4 regions of the Mesorhizobium sp. B2-1-8 genome follow, and region 2 is predicted to be linked to each of the others. Evidence: predicted binding sites of a transcription regulator. Region 2 holds the regulator's gene; each other region holds the start of a gene.
What was found. Region 2 encodes PhoB, which activates phosphate uptake and scavenging genes when phosphate is short. Its sites were predicted from a motif close to TGTCATNNANCTGTCAT; they were not measured.
Positions count from the first base shown of each region.

Region 1: the regulator PhoB is predicted to act here: its motif matches at 1,571-1,587, upstream of FJ970_RS23815 (LTA synthase family protein).
Region 3: the regulator PhoB is predicted to act here: its motif matches at 3,044-3,060, upstream of FJ970_RS15410 (esterase-like activity of phytase family protein).
Region 4: the regulator PhoB is predicted to act here: its motif matches at 2,511-2,527, upstream of phnF (phosphonate metabolism transcriptional regulator PhnF).

Region 1 is NZ_CP083952.1:4,828,292-4,832,819, forward strand. Features, by position in the region: gene fabG (3-oxoacyl-[acyl-carrier-protein] reductase) at 1-350, opposite strand, end outside; gene fabD (ACP S-malonyltransferase) at 408-1,349, opposite strand; gene FJ970_RS23815 (LTA synthase family protein) at 1,593-3,554, shown strand; gene FJ970_RS23820 (IS5 family transposase) at 3,706-4,528, opposite strand, start outside.
Region 2 is NZ_CP083952.1:1,445,265-1,449,792, reverse strand. Features, by position in the region: gene FJ970_RS07105 (LysR substrate-binding domain-containing protein) at 1-66, opposite strand, end outside; gene FJ970_RS07100 (sterol desaturase family protein) at 179-1,150, shown strand; partial or broken gene FJ970_RS07095 (sugar kinase) at 1,221-1,409, shown strand; gene phoB (phosphate regulon transcriptional regulator PhoB) at 1,531-2,220, opposite strand; gene phoU (phosphate signaling complex protein PhoU) at 2,240-2,947, opposite strand; gene pstB (phosphate ABC transporter ATP-binding protein PstB) at 2,973-3,776, opposite strand; gene pstA (phosphate ABC transporter permease PstA) at 3,773-4,528, opposite strand, start outside.
Region 3 is NZ_CP083952.1:3,148,339-3,152,866, reverse strand. Features, by position in the region: gene FJ970_RS15430 (ATP-dependent helicase) at 1-683, shown strand, start outside; gene FJ970_RS15425 (hypothetical protein) at 722-1,036, opposite strand; gene FJ970_RS15420 (trimethylamine methyltransferase family protein) at 1,193-2,746, opposite strand; partial or broken gene FJ970_RS15415 (glycine cleavage T C-terminal barrel domain-containing protein) at 2,760-2,951, opposite strand; gene FJ970_RS15410 (esterase-like activity of phytase family protein) at 3,175-4,528, shown strand, end outside.
Region 4 is NZ_CP083952.1:1,727,701-1,732,228, reverse strand. Features, by position in the region: gene FJ970_RS08510 (ABC transporter permease) at 1-643, shown strand, start outside; gene FJ970_RS08505 (zinc-binding alcohol dehydrogenase family protein) at 715-1,731, shown strand; gene phnF (phosphonate metabolism transcriptional regulator PhnF) at 1,739-2,488, opposite strand; gene phnG (phosphonate C-P lyase system protein PhnG) at 2,607-3,068, shown strand; gene phnH (phosphonate C-P lyase system protein PhnH) at 3,068-3,679, shown strand; gene FJ970_RS08485 (carbon-phosphorus lyase complex subunit PhnI) at 3,682-4,528, shown strand, end outside.

The DNA.
Region 1 (4,528 bases), 3.0 Mb from region 2:
CGGAAAACGGCGGCGAGATTGACCTCCAGCACCGTATCCCAGTCGGCGTCCGACATGCGCACGAACAGGCCGTCCTTGGTGATGCCGGCATTGTTGACCAGGATGTCGACGCCCTCGAGATCGGCCTCCGCCTTCTGGCCGAGTGCCTTGACCTCGTCGCGGTTCGACAGGTTGGCCGGGAACAGCTTGACCCGGTCGCCCAGTTCGGAGGCCAGCGTCTCCAGTTTCTCGACGCGCGTGCCGTGCAGGCCGACGATCGCGCCCTGTGCATGCAGCACCCTGGCGATCGCCTCGCCGATGCCCCCCGATGCGCCGGTGACAAGCGCCTTGCGGCCGGTCAATTCGAACATTTTTGTCTCCAGGTTGAGAAGAGGGCACCCCATATAGGGATGGTATCAAATGGCGTTTTATGCAAGCGCCGCCAATGCCGCCTCGACCTCGGCCGCGGAACCTACAGAGGCGGTGGCGATGTCGCGGTTGATGCGACGAGCCAGTCCCGAAAGCACCTTGCCGGCGCCGATCTCGTAAAGCGTCGAGACACCGTTGGCGCCGAACCATTCCACAGTTTCGCGCCAACGCACGCGACCGGTCACCTGCTCGACCAGACGCCGGGCGATTTCGTCGGGATCGGTCGACGGCTGTACCGATACGTTGGAAAGGACGGGAACGACTGGCGCAGTCTTTGCCACGCCGGCAAGAGCCTCGCGCATGACGTTGGCCGCAGGTGCCATCAGCGCAGAATGGAAGGGCGCCGACACCTGCAGCATCAGCGCCCGTTTGGCGCCCTTTTCGGTGCACAGTTTCGCTGCCAGCTCAACCGCGGCCTTCGCACCTGAGATGACCAGCTGGCCGCCGCCATTGTCGTTGGCGATCTGGCAAATCGAGCCCTTTGCGGCCTCGGCACAGGCAGCTTCGACATCGGCCTGCTCCAACCCGATGATCGCCGCCATGGCGCCTTCGCCGGCCGGCACCGCTGCCTGCATGGCGTTGCCGCGAATGCGCAGCAGACGGGCGGCATCGCCAACAGAAACGAAGCCGGCGGCGGCGAGTGCCGAATATTCGCCCAGCGAGTGGCCGGCGACATAGGCGACCTTGTCGTTCAGCGAGAAACCGCGCGCTTCCAGCGCCCTGATCGCCGCCAACGACACCGCCATCAGCGCCGGCTGCGCGTTGGCCGTCAGCGTCAAGGTCTCTTCGGGACCTTCCCAGATCAGCTTCGACAGGTTTTCGCCGAGCGCGTCGTCGACTTCCTGGAAAATCCTACGTGCCTCGGGAAAAGCATCGGCGAGATCCTTGCCCATGCCGACAGCCTGGCTGCCTTGTCCCGGAAAGGTGAATGCAACGGCCATGCGAGGGCTCCCCAGACTGGTTTTGCTTGCCTGATACTACGAATTTTCCCTGCCTGTGGCGCAAGGCAGCCTGCCAAGTCAAGCCACTTCAGCCCATGCCGAACGCCGTATCCGCGCGCGCGTGCCTGTTCCAAAAGGCTTTTTGGCGATCACACCTGATGAAAACCGCTCACGAATCGTTTGCTGGCTCTTCTTATTTCCGCCACAGGCGCTAGCCTTGCGTGACAATTATATGACAATCGAATGACGTGGGTCGTCTTTGGGTGGGAAGTTAAAGTGGCAAAGAGTTTCAAACGTACCGGCAACGCCGCGCCGCAATTCCTGGAAGACGATCCGTCCACGGGCTATCTGCCGGGCCGGAAATGGCCGGTCGTCCGCTACGGACTGATCAGCCTGGCGATCTCGGCTGTCCTGGTGTTCGCCATCGAACTGATCGTGCGGGGTGATGTCGCCGGCACCGTTTCCTTCTTCCTGCAGCCGCTCAAGCCCGGCTGGACCACCATCGTCGTGTTCGCGCTGATCCTGATCGGCCTCGACGCGGTGCTCGGCCGCAGTCATCAAAGCCTGATGATCGTGGCGCCGCTGACCCTGTCGCTGGCCTTTGTCGGCCACCAGAAATCGCATTATCTCGGCGATCCGCTCTACCCGACCGATTTTCTCTATGCCCGCCAGATCTTCGCCCTGCTGCCGCTCCTTGTGCGCGACCGGCCTATGACCGCGCTCGCCATGGTCGTGGGCATCGTCGCCGGCCTGTCCCTGCTGGTCTACGGCTGGCGGCTTTGGCGCCGCAAGGTTCCGGCCCTCAGCCACAAGGGCCGCCTTGCCCGGCTGACGCTGGCGGTGCCGCTGCTCGCCTTCTTCGTCTCGATCATGGACTATGCCACCTTCTCGTGGACGCGGGACCGGCTGCAGATCATCCCGATCATGTGGGACCAGAAGGAAAACTACGCCTCCAATGGCTTTGCGCTCGCCTTCGCGCTCAACGTGCCGATGGCGCACGTCTCGGCCCCGCCAGGCTATTCCGACAAGGCTATTGCGGCCATTGACCGAACCAATGTGACCGCCTCGGTGCCGGCCCAGAAGCCAGACATCATCGTCGTCATGAGCGAATCCTTCTGGGATCCGACCAAGCTGCCCGGCGTCACCATCACCCCCGATCCGATGCCCAATGTGCGGGCGCTTCGCTCGGGTTCGATGTTCTCGCCTGAATTCGGCGGCATGACCGCCAATATCGAATTCGAGGCGCTGACCGGGTTCTCGAACGCCTTCCTGCCGGCCGGCAGCATCCCCTACCAGCAATATGTGCGCACCCCGACACCGTCGATGGCGACCTTCCTGAAGAGCGAAGGCTATAAGGCGCGCGCCATCCATCCAGGCACCAACTGGTTCTGGAATCGCGGCGCGGTCTATGCCGATTTCGGTTTCAACGACTTCAAATCGGAAGAGACGCTGCCGCCCATGCAAAAGCGCGGACCGCTGGCATCCGACGCCGCGATGACCGACGAAATCATCCGCGAAGCCGATGCCAGCGACGACCCCGTGTTTTTCTTCGCGGTCAGCCTGCAGAACCACGGCCCCTATGAACCGAGACGTTATTCCAACCCGACCCACTCGGTGCAAGCCCCGATCAGCCAGTGGGCGCGTGAGTCGCTGCTCTCCTATGCCGAGGGTTCAGCCGACGCGGACCACGGCCTCGAACGGCTGGTCGAATGGGCCAAGACGCGCGAGCGGCCGACGATTGTCGTCTTTTTCGGCGACCATCTGCCGCCACTTGGACCGGTCTATGTCGAGACCGGCTTCCTGAAGGACAACGTCGCGCCCCGCAGGGAACCGACACCGGAGGCGGCTCTCGAACATCACGCGACACCGCTGATCATCTGGTCGAACCGCTCAGGCCCGGTCGAGAATCTGGGGACGGTGAGCCCTGCCTTCCTCCCCTATCATATCCTCACCGCGGCGGGCATCACCCACCCTTACTACACCGGCTTCCTGGGCGAGATGCGGGAGCGCTATCGCGTTGTCGACCGCAACCTGCTGCTCACGCCGACGGGTGAGGCCACGTCCGACTGGGCGCGACAGCAGGAGATCGACCCGGCGATCCGCGATTTCCGGCTGATCCAGTACGACATGATGTTCGGCAAGCGCCATGCGGCGCCCGACTTCTTCCCCGAGACGGTCGGCAAGGTTGTCGCCCATACGAGCTGAGGGTCTCGATCCCCTCAGTAATGCGCGCGCCCCTCGGTGTCGGCGCTCAATTCGTCAGTTGCAGTTTCGAGAACTTGTTGGCGATCTGCTGAAAGACGTTCGGCAGCTTGGCCGGGTCGTTGACGGCGTCGTCCGTGAACAATGAAGTGGGTCAGGCTGCGCTGGATCTGGGGCGGCTTTGGAGTGCTGTGATGAGAAGCCACAAAAGCAGCCTGAACCATTTGATCAGGAGCGAGAAGTTGTAGCCGGCGGCGGCGAGGATGGCGTTGATGGCGTCGCCCTGTTCGCCGGCGAGGTAGTTGCGGCCCATGCGGTGCTCGGCCTTGATGTGGCCGATGACGGGTTCGACTGCCGATCGCCTGCGCATCTGACGCTTGATGGCAGGTGTGACGCGGCGCTTCTGGCCGGCGGTGAAGACCCTGAGCTTGTGGCTTTCAGGTGCGTTGTGGCCGCGATATCCGGCGTCGGCGAGGATGCGGCCGATTTCGTTGCCGATGGTCTTTTCCATGTCGGGGATAACGGTCGCGAGCGTATGGCCGTCATAGGGATTGCCGGGCAGTGCCTTAGCGTGCAGGGCGAACTGGCCGCCCTTCGAGCGTTCGAGCGTCGTGGCGATCGAGACCTTGACGCCGAACTCGTAAGGGGCATGCGCCTTGCCCTTGCCGATGCACTCGACCTCATGGGCGTGCAGGCTGTAGATTTTGCGGCCGCGCTGGCGCTGACGTTGCTCCAGAACCGCCGAGGCCTGGTAGAGCGGCCACTTGAAGCTCGCCTCGAGGTCCGTTTGGCCGGTGATCCGGCGGGAGATGTCGCGAATGGTGCGGCCGAGATAGGTCTTGAGCTTGCGCAGCGCCTTGTTGGCCCGCTTGAACTGCTTGGCGTGCGCGTAGCGCTGGTGCTTGATCAGCGCCAGCTTGCCGACCCGCACGTAGGTCTGGCGCAAATCGAGCCCCGCCTTCTTGGCCAGCCGCACC
Region 2 (4,528 bases):
GGTGAAACTGCCATACCGCGCCGCCGCCTCGAAGGCGAGCAGCCAGGTCGGGTGCGGTGTTTTCATGAGATCTTACCGTCAATTAAAATGACCCCAATACCTGAAAAGATATTCTTTGTGTTGTCAATTTCTGAGCAATACCCTGCGCATGAACCACGGCCGGAAAAGAGCGACATCGATGTCAGACCGGAAGGAATGGAACCACGTCCCCGACAGCCTGCCCATTGAGATTGCGCCGATCTGGCGCTGGCCGCTGAACCTCGCAGCGATCTTTCGCTGGTATGTCGGAAGCTGGCTGCCTGTCTCAATCAATCTCGTCATCGTGGGGCTGGCCTTCGCGGCTTATGCCTTGGCCAGCCCCACGCTTGCCCAGGCGAAGGAGCCAGGGCTATGGATCGGGGTGATCTGGCTACGAAACTTCGGCCTGACGGTAATTGTAGCGCAGGGGCTGCATCTTGTTTTTCACCGCCACCAGTTGCAGGGCACCGACAAAAAGTTTGATCCGCGCCCTTACCCGCGCAAGGGGCGCGCCTTCAGTTTCGACAGCCAACTGGCCGACAACGTATTCTGGTCGCTGGCTTCGGGCGTAACGATCTGGTCGGCATACGAGGCGCTGGTCTGGTGGGCGATGGCCAATGGCTATGCGCCGACTCTAACATGGTCCGGCCACCCGGTCTGGTTCGTCGGCCTCTTCCTGTTGATCCCGATCTGGGAGAGTTTCTACTTCTACTGGATTCACCGGCTGCTCCATACGAAGCTCCTTTACCGCATCCACGCGCTGCATCACCGCAATATTGATGTGGGGCCGTGGTCGGGCCTTGCGATGCACCCGGTTGAACACATTTTCTATTTCGGAACCGCGCTGGTCCATTTCGTTGTTCCGTCCAGCCCGATGCATCTTATCTGCCACCTGATGTTCTATGGCCTTTACGCCATTACCACCCATACCGGGTTCGAAGGGCTCTGGCTGGCCGGGCGCAAGCGCGTCGACCTGGGCACCTTCCACCACCAGCTTCATCATCGCTACTTTGAGGTGAACTACGGCACGCTGGAAGTGCCATGGGACAAGTGGTTCGACACCTTCCACGATGGCACTGAATCGGCAAAGGCACGGATGAAGGCGCGTCTTGCCGCGCGGCGCCGGCTATAGGTCATGCCGGCGGAAGGGGCACGTGATATAAGTCCTCAGGCAGGTTTACGCCGCAGACCGCCCCAGCCCCCGATCTCTTTACGGCAAGGCCGGCGAGGCGCTGGGTTATGGGCTGGGCAGCCTGTTCGCGCTGATCGATCCCGCACCCGTCGCCATGGTCGGCGTCTGCGCGGCGGCCTTCGACCTGATCGAGCCGGCACTGCGCGAGGCGATCGCCCACACCGCCGGCGGCCAGCATTCGAAATCGATCTCCTTCGACATCGGGATTTGTTTTTCTTCCATGTGATCGGCGCGGCATGCATGATTGTTTTGCTCTGGAAGGTGCACAATCATACACGTGGGCGCTCCCCATTCCGATCTCACCGAGATGGGACAGACGTCTAGTCTTCCCTGATCGCGTAGCCCGCGCCGCGGATGGTGCGGATGACGTCGGGCATGCGGCCATTGTTGACCGCCTTGCGCAGCCGTCCGACATGCACGTCCACGGTGCGCTCGTCGATATAGATCGTCTCGCCCCAGACATTGTCGAGCAGCTGGCTGCGCGAGAACACCCGACCGGGATGGCGCATCATGAACTCTAGCAACCGGAACTCGGTCGGGCCAAGCCGGATCTCGCTCTTCTTGCGATAGACCCGGTGCGATTCGCGGTCGAGCACGATGTCGCCGACCTTGAGCACGCTGGACAGCACTTCCGGCTTGGCGCGGCGTAGCAGCGCCTTGACCCGGGCCATGAATTCCGGCGTCGAGAACGGCTTGACCAGATAGTCGTCGGCACCGGTCGAAAGGCCGCGCACGCGGTCGCTCTCCTCGCCGCGTGCCGTAAGCATGATGATCGGCAGCCTCTCGGTCTCGGGCCGCATTCGCAGGCGCCGACAGAGCTCGATGCCGGAAACCGCCGGCACCATCCAGTCGAGCACCAGGAGGTCGGGCACGTTCTCCTGGAGGCGGATCTCGGCTTCGTCGCCGCGCGTCACCACCTCGACCTGGTACCCTTCCGATTCCAGATTGTAGCGCAGGAGCACACCGAGCGGCTCCTCGTCCTCCACCACCATGATGCGTGGCGCGATCATCGATTGATCATCCCTGCCGTCAAGCCGCCGGCACCGACATCGCCGTCTCGTCCTGCTTCGGACGATTGGCGGGCAGTTGCGTGCCAGTCAGCACATAGTACGCATTCTCGGCGATGTTGGTCACATGGTCGCCGATGCGTTCGAGGTTCTTGGCGCAGAACAAAAGATGCGTGCAAGCCGTGATGTTGCGCGGATCCTCCATCATGTAGGTCAGGAGTTCGCGGAACACCGAGGTGTATTTGACGTCGATGCGTTCGTCGTCGTTCCTGAGCTTGGCGAGTGCGGCGGCATCGCCGGCCGCATATTCCTCGACCACGCCCTGCACCTGGATCAGCACCAGCTGCGCCATGGAGTCGATCGAGTGCGACAGGTCGCGCGGCGTGGCGGTGAGGCCGACGGAGCCGACGCGCTTGGCGATGTTCTTGGCAAGGTCGCCGATGCGCTCGAGATCGCCCGCCATGCGGATCGAGCCGACGACATGGCGCAGATCGTCGGCCATCGGCTGGCGCTTGGCGATCAGGGTGATGGCGCGGTCGTCGAGTTCGCGCTGGCGCGCGTCCATGATGGCGTCGTCGGAGACGACGCGCTGTGCCAGCGCGCTGTCCGAATTCAGCAGCGCCTTGGTGGCGCCACCGACCATCGTGCCGGCGAGATCGCCCATGTCGCTGATCAGCCTGCTGATCTGTCCGAGATCCTCGTCGAAGGCTGCGACTGTGTGTTCGGCCATGATCCTGGTCCTCGTATGCGTGAGATCAGCCGAAACGGCCGGTGATGTAGTCCTGCGTGCGCTTCTCGCGAGGCGACGTGAAGATCTTCTCGGTCTTGTCGAATTCGACCAGTTCGCCCAGATACATGAAAGCCGTCTGCTTCGAGACGCGCGCGGCCTGCTGCATGTTGTGGGTGACGATGACGATCGTGTAGTCGGCCTGCAACTCGTCGATCAGTTCCTCGATCTTGGCGGTGGACAATGGGTCGAGCGCCGAGGCCGGCTCGTCGAGCAGGATGACTTCCGGCTTCACCGCCACCGTGCGGGCGATGCAAAGCCGCTGCTGCTGGCCGCCCGACAGGCTGAGGCCGCTGGCGTTCAGCTTGTCCTTGACCTCGGTCCACAGTGCCGCGCGCTTCAGCGCCTGTTCGACACGGCCGTCCATCTCGGCCTTGCTGATCTTCTCGTAGAGCCTGACACCGAAGGCGATGTTCTCATAGATCGACATCGGGAACGGTGTCGGCTTCTGGAACACCATGCCGATCTTGGTACGCAGCAGGTTGAGATCCTGCGAGCGGTCGAGAACATTTTGGCCGTCGAGCAGCACCTGACCCTCGGCGGTCTGCTTGGGGTAGAGCTCGTAGATGCGGTTGAAGACGCGCAGCAGCGTCGACTTTCCGCAACCCGACGGTCCGATGAAGGCCGTCACGCTGCGCTCGGGCAGCGACAACGTGATGTCCTTCAGCGCCTTCGACTGGCCGTAGTAGAAATTGAGGTTCTTGACCTCGATCTTCGCCTTGGCGGCTGCCTCGGTGGCAATCGTCATGTCTGCAGACAACATCTGGCTCATTTGTCCTCTCTGCGTCCGGTCAGGCTGCGCGCAAAGATGCTGAGCGCGAGAACCGTCAATGTGATTATGAGTGCGCCGGTCCAGGCCAGCTGCTGCCATTCCTCATAGGGGCTGAGAGCGAACTGGAAGATGGTGACCGGCAGGCTGGCCATCGGCGCGTTGAGATTGCTCGACCAGAACTGGTTGTTCAGCGCGGTGAAGAGCAGCGGCGCCGTCTCGCCGGAGATGCGGGCGATCGACAGCAATATGCCGGTGACGATGCCGGAAAGTGCGGCACGGTAAGCCACTGATTTGATGACCACCCAGCGCGGCGCGCCGATAGCGGTGCCGGCTTCGCGCAAGGCGTTCGGCACCAGGTTGAGCATGTCCTCGGTGGTGCGCACGACCACGGGGATGACCAGGATGGCCAGAGCGACGGCGCCGGCGATCGCCGAGAAATGCCCCATCGGCCGCACCATCAATTCGTAGACGAACAGGCCGATGATGATCGACGGCGCCGACAGCAGGATGTCGTTGATGAAGCGCACCACGGTGGTGAGTTTCGAGAAGCGGCCGTATTCGGCCATGTAGGTGCCGGCCAGAACACCGATTGGCGTGCCGACGATAACGGCGATGACCGTCATCACCACGCTGCCATAGACAGCGTTCAGCAGGCCGCCGGCATCGCCGGGCGGCGGCGTCATCTGCGTGAACACATCAAGCGAGAGCCCTGCTACGCCTTTGTAGATCAACGCGCCGAGGATCAGTGCCAG
Region 3 (4,528 bases), 1.7 Mb from region 2:
AAGGCGGCCGCTCCGGGCTGGAGGAAGAGCGGCGGCTCGCCTATGTCGGCCTGACGCGGGCCAAGAAGAACCTGCATATCTGGTTCGTCTCCAACCGCCTCATCCACGGCCTGTGGCAATCGACCATCCCGTCGCGCTTCCTCGAGGAACTCCCGGAAGCCCATGTCGAGGTCGCCGAAGCCGGCAATTCCTATGGCGGCTACGGCAATCCCTATGGCGGCGGCTCGTTCGCGTCCGGCCGTGGCGGCGGCCAGGGGGCTGGAAGACAGAACCCGTATGGCGCCTCGCGTTTCGACAATGTTGGTGCCAACACGGAAAAATCCGGCGCCTTCTCGAACACCTATTCGACGCCGGGCTGGCAGCGCGCACAGGCCAACCGCACCGAGGCAACCGACCGCAATTGGGGCACGCGCTCGGGCCACCAGGTCGAACGCATCGGCTATGGCGAGACAGACTCCGGCTACGGCGCCGGCCGCACCAGCGTGAAGGGCCGCACCATCGACGGCGAACTGGTCGCCAAATCCGTCTCCGACACGCCGTCGGCCTTCAACGTCGGCGACCGCGTCTTCCACCAGAAATTCGGCAACGGCAACATCGCGGCCATCGAAGGCAACAAGCTGACGATCGACTTCGACAAGGCCGGCCAGAAGCGCGTGCTGGACGGGTTTGTCGCGGCGGTGTGAGTTGAATGCGGCTGGCCTCGCAAAGCTGGCTTTCCGCCTCAATCCACCTTCTTCTCGCCCTTCTCCCCAGCCTTCACGATATCCCCTGTCGTAAACAGGATTTCCTTCAGTTCCACGCGCCAGTCCGTCTTCTGGCGCAGCAGGAATTCGAGGTCCATGCCGAAATGCTTGAACTCCTCGCTCTGCGCGTTCTTCATGATCGCCTTGGCCTGCGGGTCCTTCTCCACCGACATGCGCTGTTCGTACCAGCTGATCGCTTCCGCCTCCTCGATCAGCGAGGTGATCATGCGGGCAAAGGTCCGCACTTGCTGCGACAGTTCTTCCGGCGGTTCGTGATACTGGTCGAAACCCATGTCGTCCTCCCTCAACGGCTCGCAAATGGAGCCAGGCATTGGCCCGCTTCCATGAATGCGTGGGAAGCGCTGCGGGTTCCGGGACCACCGCCACAATTCTGGAACGTTGAATAGGCAAGCTGTCTCACGACCAAGCTGTCTTACGACCAAGCTATCTCATGACACCGGCGCCGCACCGCCCTCTTGCGTGCGCCGCGCGATGAACGCGTCGAGCACGCCTGACGTGGCTGCGGCCGCTGCCGGCGGCTCGAAATCGGCAAGGATGCGCTTCCAGATGCCGGTGGCGCGTTCGGTCGCGTTCTTCGACCCGCTTTGCGTCCAGTTGCCGAAATTCGACCAGTCGGCCACCAGCGGCTCGTAGAAGGCGGTGCGGTAGCGCGCCATGGTGTGGCCGGCCGAGAAGAAGTGGCCGCCCGGCTGCACTTCGGCGATGGCCTCGAAGCCTATTGCGTCGTCGTCGCCGGGCGTCGCGGTACAAAGTTCCGCCACCGTCTGCACTGCTTCGATGTCGGTGACCAGCTTTTCTAGGGAAACACTCAAGCCCCCTTCCAGCCAGCCGGCGGCATGGATGCAGACTGTGGCGCCCGACAGCACCGAGCCCCACAGCGCGAACTGCGTCTCGTGCGCGGCCTGCGCGTCCGAAATGTTGGCCGCGCTGCCGCCGCCCGAGCGCCAGGGCAGACCGGTAAAGCGCGCCAGTTGGCCTGCACCCAGCGTGGCTTTGACGTGCTCCGGCGTGCCGAAGGCGGGTGCTCCGGATTTCATGTCGACATTGGAGGAGAAGGAACCGTAGACCACCGGCGCGCCCGGCCGCACGATCTGCGCCAGCGTCAGCCCGGCCAGCGCTTCGGCATGCTGCAGCGTCAGGGCGCCGGCCACCGTGATCGGCGCCATCGCACCGGCCAGACAGAACGGCGTGATGATCAGGACCTGGCCCGCCTTGGCGAAATCGATGATGCCTTGCGCCATCGGAATATCGAGCTGGCGCGGCGAGTTGGTGTTGATGACGGTGTAGCAATGCGCGCCCGTGCGGAACGCGTCTTCGGACAGCCCGCGGGCCAGCCTGATCATCTCGAAACTGTCATCGACCTGCGGCGTACCGCGTGCGAACACGAACGGGAATTTGTCGGAGAGCGTCAGCTGCGCCCGGTTGACGGCATAGTGGCGGAAGCGATTGTCGATGTCCTGCGGCTCGATGCACGGCCCCAGCATGTGCAACACATCGAAATGCTGCACCAGCTTCATGAGCTCCTCGAAGGCGGCCAGCGTTCCGGGCCGCCGGCCGCGGTCGAGATCGGTGACGTTGGGCGCGCCGGAGCCCGCCAGGAACGTCATCGAGCCCAGTTCGAGCGACAGATCGCGAGCGCGCGCGCCCGCATTGGCGTGGATCGATCGCGGCGCCGAGGCAAGTGCGGCCAGCACCATGTCGCGGCCGATGCGCACCATGTCGGTGTCGGGATCGACCAGGGCGCCGGCGCGGGCGAGCACCTCGCGCGCCTGCGGCAACAGCACCTTGATGCCGAGCTCCTCCAGCACGCGCAGCGCCGTGTCGTGGATCGACGCCACCTGGTCGTCGGAAAAGATCGGCTGCGGCAGGAACGGGTTCTTCAGCGACCGGTAATTGGGCTTGCGGGTTGATTCGCTGCCGGCCTCGCCCATGCGTCCGCGCCGGCGTTCGCGCCTGCTGTCTCGTGCAGCGTCATCGATCATCAGAAACTCCTCCTCATTGCCGCATCGCCTTGCCCTGGGGATCATAGGGCGAGGCCGCGATGACCCGCGCAGTCCGCTCGACGCCGACAATGTGCACGCAAAGCGCCGTCCCCTCCCCGGCGAAATCGTCGTCCACCAACGCCAGCGCGACGCCCTTGCCGATCGTGTAGCCAAATCCGCCCGAGGTGACGAAGCCGACGCGGCGGCTTCAAGGCTTCTCCCCGGTCAGTTCGAAGCCGGCACCCTATATGCACTAGACATAAGTGTCCAGTAAGCTGGCGGAGCGGCATCGCGCACTGTCACGCAAGCATCATGTTCACGCCTTAGATCGCTTTCGGGGAGGCACGCACGGCACCGTCGAGGCGGCACCTCTTTCCGTTTTTGTCCTTCGGCCGCTCCGGCATGCTTCGTCACAAAGAGGATTGTCCATGAAACACCTGCACCGAACCGCCTCGCTCGGCGTCGCGCTGGCCTTGTTCACCGCCCTCACCCCGGCGCTTGCCGACGGCATGGCTTACATCAACAAGGGCCTGGTCGGCGTCGGCCGCATGCCGGCCGACCAGCGCGACAAGTTCGGCGAGACCTTTGGCTCCGCCTCCGGCATGGCGATCGACACATCAGGCTGGACGCATGAAGCGGGTACCTACAAGGGGTCGCTCTGGCTCCTGCCCGACCGTGGCTACAACGTCGGCGGCACCACCGACTATCGCCCGCGCCTCAACGCCGTCGGCATCGAATTCACGCCTGTCGCGCCCGACGCCGGCCAGGAGCAGACGGGCGTCAAGGCGACGCTTGCCGACACGATACTGCTCACCGATGACAAGGGCGTCGATGCCACCGGCCTCGATCCATTGTCGGATGTACGCGCCGCGGCCGGCGACATGCCGATGCTGCCCGTCGCCACCAACGGCAAGCTCGCTCTCGACAACGAGGCCATCGCGCGGCTGCCCGACGGTTCGATGTTCATCTCCGACGAGTACGGCCCCAACATCTACAGGTTCTCCGCGCAAGGCCGCCTGATGTCGGCGACCCAGCCGCCGGCGGCCCTTGTGCCGATGCGCAAGGGAGCGCCGAACTTCTCCTCCGACAATCCCGGCCCGGGTGCCGCCGACCCTGATCCGAAGGATCCCGACACCGGCCGCCAGAACAACCAGGGCCTCGAAGGCATGGCGATGACGCCGGACGGCAAATTCCTGATCGCCGTGCTGCAGTCGGCGCCGAGGCAGGACGGCGGCGATTCCCCAGCGACACGGCAGAACACCCGGGCGCTGGTCTATGATGCGTCCGACCTCGCCCATCTGAAGCTCGCGCATGAATATGTCGTGCCGCTGCCGGTGTTCAGGGATGCCAAGGGCAAGACCAAGGTCGCCGCGCAAAGCGAGATCGTGGCGCTTTCGGACACGTCCTTCCTGATGCTGGCGCGCGACAGCGGCAACGGCCAGGGCTTGAAGAAGGGTGACGCGTCACTCTATCGCCAGATCAACATCGTCGACGTGTCCGGCGCGACCGACATCGCGGGCGGCGCATTCGACGCGGCCGACAAGCCGGTCGCGCCCAAGGGCGTGCTCGATCCCTCTGTGACGCCAGCCAAGCTGACGCCGTTCATCGATATAAACGACGCCGCGCAGCTTGGCCGCTTCGGCCTGCACAATGGTGGGGCGAAGGACCGCAACGAGCTTTCGGAAAAGTGGGAAGCGATGTCGGTTGCCAGCGTCCTCGACCCGAAGCTGCCCGACGACTATTTCCTGTTCGTCGCCAACGACAATGACTTCCTCGCCCAGG
Region 4 (4,528 bases), 280 kb from region 2:
CGTCGCCATCGGCCTTTTCCATGGGTTTGGCATCGTCAAGATGGGCCTGCCGCCCTTCATCATCACGCTGGCGACTCTGACCTCGCTGCGCGGCATTGGCCTTTTGATGACCAACGGCAATTCGATTTCGATCAACAATGATGCTTTCCAGGAATTCTCGCGCAACTCCTTCGTCGGCATCCCCAATCTGTTCTGGATGGTGCTGCTGGTCGGCATACCCGCCTATGTCTTCCTGCATCACAGCCGCTGGGGCCGGTACCTGTTCTCGGTCGGGTCGAACGCCGAGGCCTCGCGCCTGTCCGGCGTCAATGTCCAACGCACCATCTTCATGGCCTACACGCTGTCGGGTCTCTGCGCGGCGTTCGTCGGCGTGCTCTTGGCTTCGCGCATCGGCATCGGCAATCCGACCCAGGCCGAAGGATGGGAACTGCAGGCGATCGCCTCGTCGGTGATCGGGGGCACCTCACTGTTCGGCGCGGTCGGCTCGGTGCACGGGCCACTGCTCGGCGCCTTCATCCTGGCGACCATCAACAACGGCGCCAACCTGCTCAACGTCAACGCCTTCTGGCAGCGTGTCATCACCGGCGCGCTGATCATCGTCATCGTCTATTTCGATGGCCTGCGCCGCCGCGGCGGCAAGTAGCGGCAAACCAAAATCGATCGCCGGCCCTGTCGGAAACGGGCCGGCGATTTCGTGACAGAGTGGATTGAAGCATGAAAGCCGTCATCTGCCGCTCGCCAGGTGAGCTTATCCTGGAAGACCGCCCTGCTCCCGGCTCGCCGCCTCCCGGCTGGGCGCTGGTCGCGGTCAGCCATGTCGGCATCTGCGGCACCGACTATCACATCTTCGAGGGCAAGCATCCTTTCCTCGCTTACCCCCGCATCATGGGCCACGAAGTCTCCGGCACCGTCGTCGAAGTCGGCGAAGGAGTCGGTCTTGCGGTCGGCGAACCGGTGATCATCAACCCCTATCTCTCCTGCGGCAAATGCATCGCCTGCCGGCACGGCAAGCCAAATTGCTGTGTCAGGATCGAAGTGCTCGGCGTGCATCGCGACGGCGCCATGTGCGAACGGATCCTGGTGCCGGCGCAGAACCTTTATCCCACAAACGGGCTGTCGCTTGCCGACGCCGCCGCCGTCGAATTCCTGGCCATCGGCGCGCATGCCGTGCGCCGTGCGCGTTCCGAGCCCGGTGGACGCGCGCTGGTCATCGGCGCCGGCCCGATCGGGCTTGGCACCGCCATCTTCGCACGCATTGCCGGGCTCGAGGTGACACTTCTCGACATGAGCACCGAAAGACTGACCTTCGCCGCGAGTGAGCTCGGCTTTTCGATTCTCGACGGCTCGCAAGCACCCGTGTCCGATCTGGTGCGTGATGCGACCGACGGCGAAGGCTTCGACGTGGTCTTCGACGCCACCGGCAACACCCGGTCGGTGCAATCGGCCTTCGCCCATGTCGCGCATGGCGGCACGCTGGTACTGGTCAGCGTCGTCAAGGACGACATCGTCTTTTCCGACCCTGAGTTCCACAAGCGCGAAATGACATTGATCGGCAGCCGCAATGCGTTGCGCGCCGACTTCGATCATGTCGCCGCCTCGATTCGGAATGGTGCCGTGCCGCTTGCCAAGCTCGTCACCCACCGCACCACGCTGGCCGATACGCCAAGGGATCTCGCACGCTGGGCGCACGAAAAGTCGGGCCTGATCAAGGCCGTTATCGAGATCGGATAGCCAGGGCCTACAGCGCCGAGAGCTTCAGCTCCACTCGCTCTGCAGGAAAACGCGACTCCGAAAACTGGATCGGCTGGCCGTCGGGCGTGACGTTGACCGCCACCGTGACCAGGACTATGGCGCCCGGCTGCAGGTCGAGGTCGGCAAGGTCGGCGGCGTCCGCGTGGCGCGCCGACAGCACGGTCGATTGCCTGAGATAATCGTCTATACCGAAACGGGCGAGCGACGCGGTGATCGAACCGGTCTGCGCCATCGCTTTGTCGATGCCTGCAAAGCGCCTCGCCTCGAACCAAGCGGCGGCGCGCGACACCGGCCGCCCGTCGGCCTCGCCGCGTGTCTCCAGCCGTATCATCTCGGTGCCACGGGCCAGACCGAGCCCTTCGGCAACGCGCTGGCTGGCGGGCTCGATCGATGAGGAGAGCAGCACGATGTGCCGTTCCGACGTCTGCCCCTGCAGGCCAGTCGAAAAGCGTGTCCGCGCGCCAATCGGATAAGACAGCCGCTTGCGCGACAAGACGAAGGTGCCTCGCCCCTGCTCGGCCCGCAGCACGCCCTCCTGCACGAGGGCCGATATGGCGCTGCGTACGGTGTGACGGTTGACGCCGTAGCGCTCGGCCAGAGCGACCTCGGGCGGCAGCGCGGCATTCTCGGCGAAATCACCGGTGGCAATCGATTGCAGGATCCTGTCGGCGATCTGGCGCCACAGTGAAACACCGCTGCGCCGCTCGATGCTGTCGACCACCTGCTGCCCGATCATGTTTTTGCCCCCCGGCCAATCCTGTCACGCACCCGTCATGGACTCGCGTTAGGTAGTATGTATAATTTGTATAGTTGTCTATATCAATAGACAAATTTAGCAAAGAGGAAAGTTGGCGATGCGAGGACAGGAAGCCCGGGACCAGGCCGAGCGCAAGGCCGCCATGGCGACGCTGGCGCAATCGAGCGGCGACGACATCGTGCGGCTCTGGAACGAGGCCGGCCTGCCTTCGCAAGCCGAATTGCTGCGCGGCCCCGAGACCGGCCTGGTCACCCTGCGTGGCCGCATCGGCGGCGGCGGCGCGCCCTTCAATGTCGGCGAAGCGACCGTCACTCGCGCCACCGTCCGGCTGCCATCCGGGCAGGTCGGTCATTGCTACGCGCTTGGCCGCGATAAGCAGAAGGCGAAGCTGGCAGCCATCGCCGACGCGCTCTGGCAGGACCCTGCCCGCCGCACCGAGGTCGAGACCAGGCTTATTGCGCCCTTGCGCTCCGCTCTGACCGCTGCCCACGAAAAACGCCGCGCCGAGACGGCGGCAACGAAGGTGGATTTCTTCACCATGGTTCGCGGAGAAGACTGATGGATATCGCTGCGCAATCGATCGAAGGCGGTTTCGCCGACCCGGTCTTCAACGCCCAGGCCGTGTTTCGGGCCGTCATGGATGCCATGGCGCGGCCGGGCAGCGTCCAGCCCTTACCGGCGCGGGCCCGTCCGCCGGCGCCGCTTTCGGCAACATCAGGCTCCATTGCCCTGGCGCTGTGCGACAACGACACGCCGCTCTGGCTCGACCCGGCACTGCATGCATCCGCGGCGATCAGCTCCTGGCTTGGTTTCCACACGGGCGCACCGCTGGCCAACACATCAGCCGACGCGCATTTCGCGTTTATTGCCATGCCCGCCGAGATGATGGCGATCGATGGCTTTTCGCAGGGCACGCAGGACTATCCCGACCGATCGACGACGCTGATCCTGCAGGTCGGCGACCTCGCTTCAGGGGCCCCGCTGTTGCTGGAAGGCCCCGGCATCGAAACCAGCGCCACGATCGCACCGGCCCAGATGCCGCGCCATTTCGTCGAGCAGTGGAAGCAAAACAACAAGCGCTTTCCTCGTGGCGTCGACATCATCCTCGCCACATCGGACGGCATAGCCTGCCTGCCGCGCACGACGCGCATCGAGACGATGGAGGCTTGAAGATGTATGTCGCGGTCAAAGGTGGCGAAGCCGCAATTGCCAACGCTCACAGCCTGCTTGCCGACCGCCGGCGCGGCGACCGCTCGGTGCCAGCGCTGCGCCTTGACCAGATTGTCGAACAACTGGCGCTCGGTGTCGACAGGGTGATGAGCGAAGGCTCGCTCTATGACCGTGAATTGGCGGCACTCGCCATCGTCCAGGCCCGCGGCGACATGATCGAGGCGATCTTCCTGGTGCGCGCCTACCGCACCACGCTGCCGCGCTTCGGTTACACCAGCCCGATCGACACCAGCGCGATGCTGGCCGAACGGCGCGTCTCGGCGACCTACAAGGATCTGCCTGGCGGCCAGTTGCTTGGTCCGACTTTCGACTACACCCACCGCCTGCTCGACCCGGAGCTTGCCGCCGGCGCCGATGTCGCCGAACCGTTGCAGCGCGCCGGCGAGGCCGAGGCCATGCCGCGTGTCTCGGCCATCCTCGCCCGCGAAGGCCTGATCGAGCCCGATGGCGACATGCCTCAGGACCACGTTCCCGGCGACATCACCCGCGAGCCGCTGGAATTCCCGATGGCGCGCGACATCCGCCTGCAGGCGCTGTCGCGCGGTGACGAGGGTTTTCTGCTGGCGCTCGGCTATTCCACGCAGCGCGGCTATGCCCGCAACCATCCCTTCGTCGGCGAGATCCGCATCGGCGAGGTCGAGCTGGAGCTCGACGTGCCCGAACTGCCGTTCGCCGTGCCGCTCGGCACGGTGCGGGTCACCGAATGCCAGATGGTCAACCAGTTCAAGGGTTCGGCCAAGGCGCCGCCGCAATTCACCCGTGGCTACGGCCTCGTCTTCGGCCAGAGCG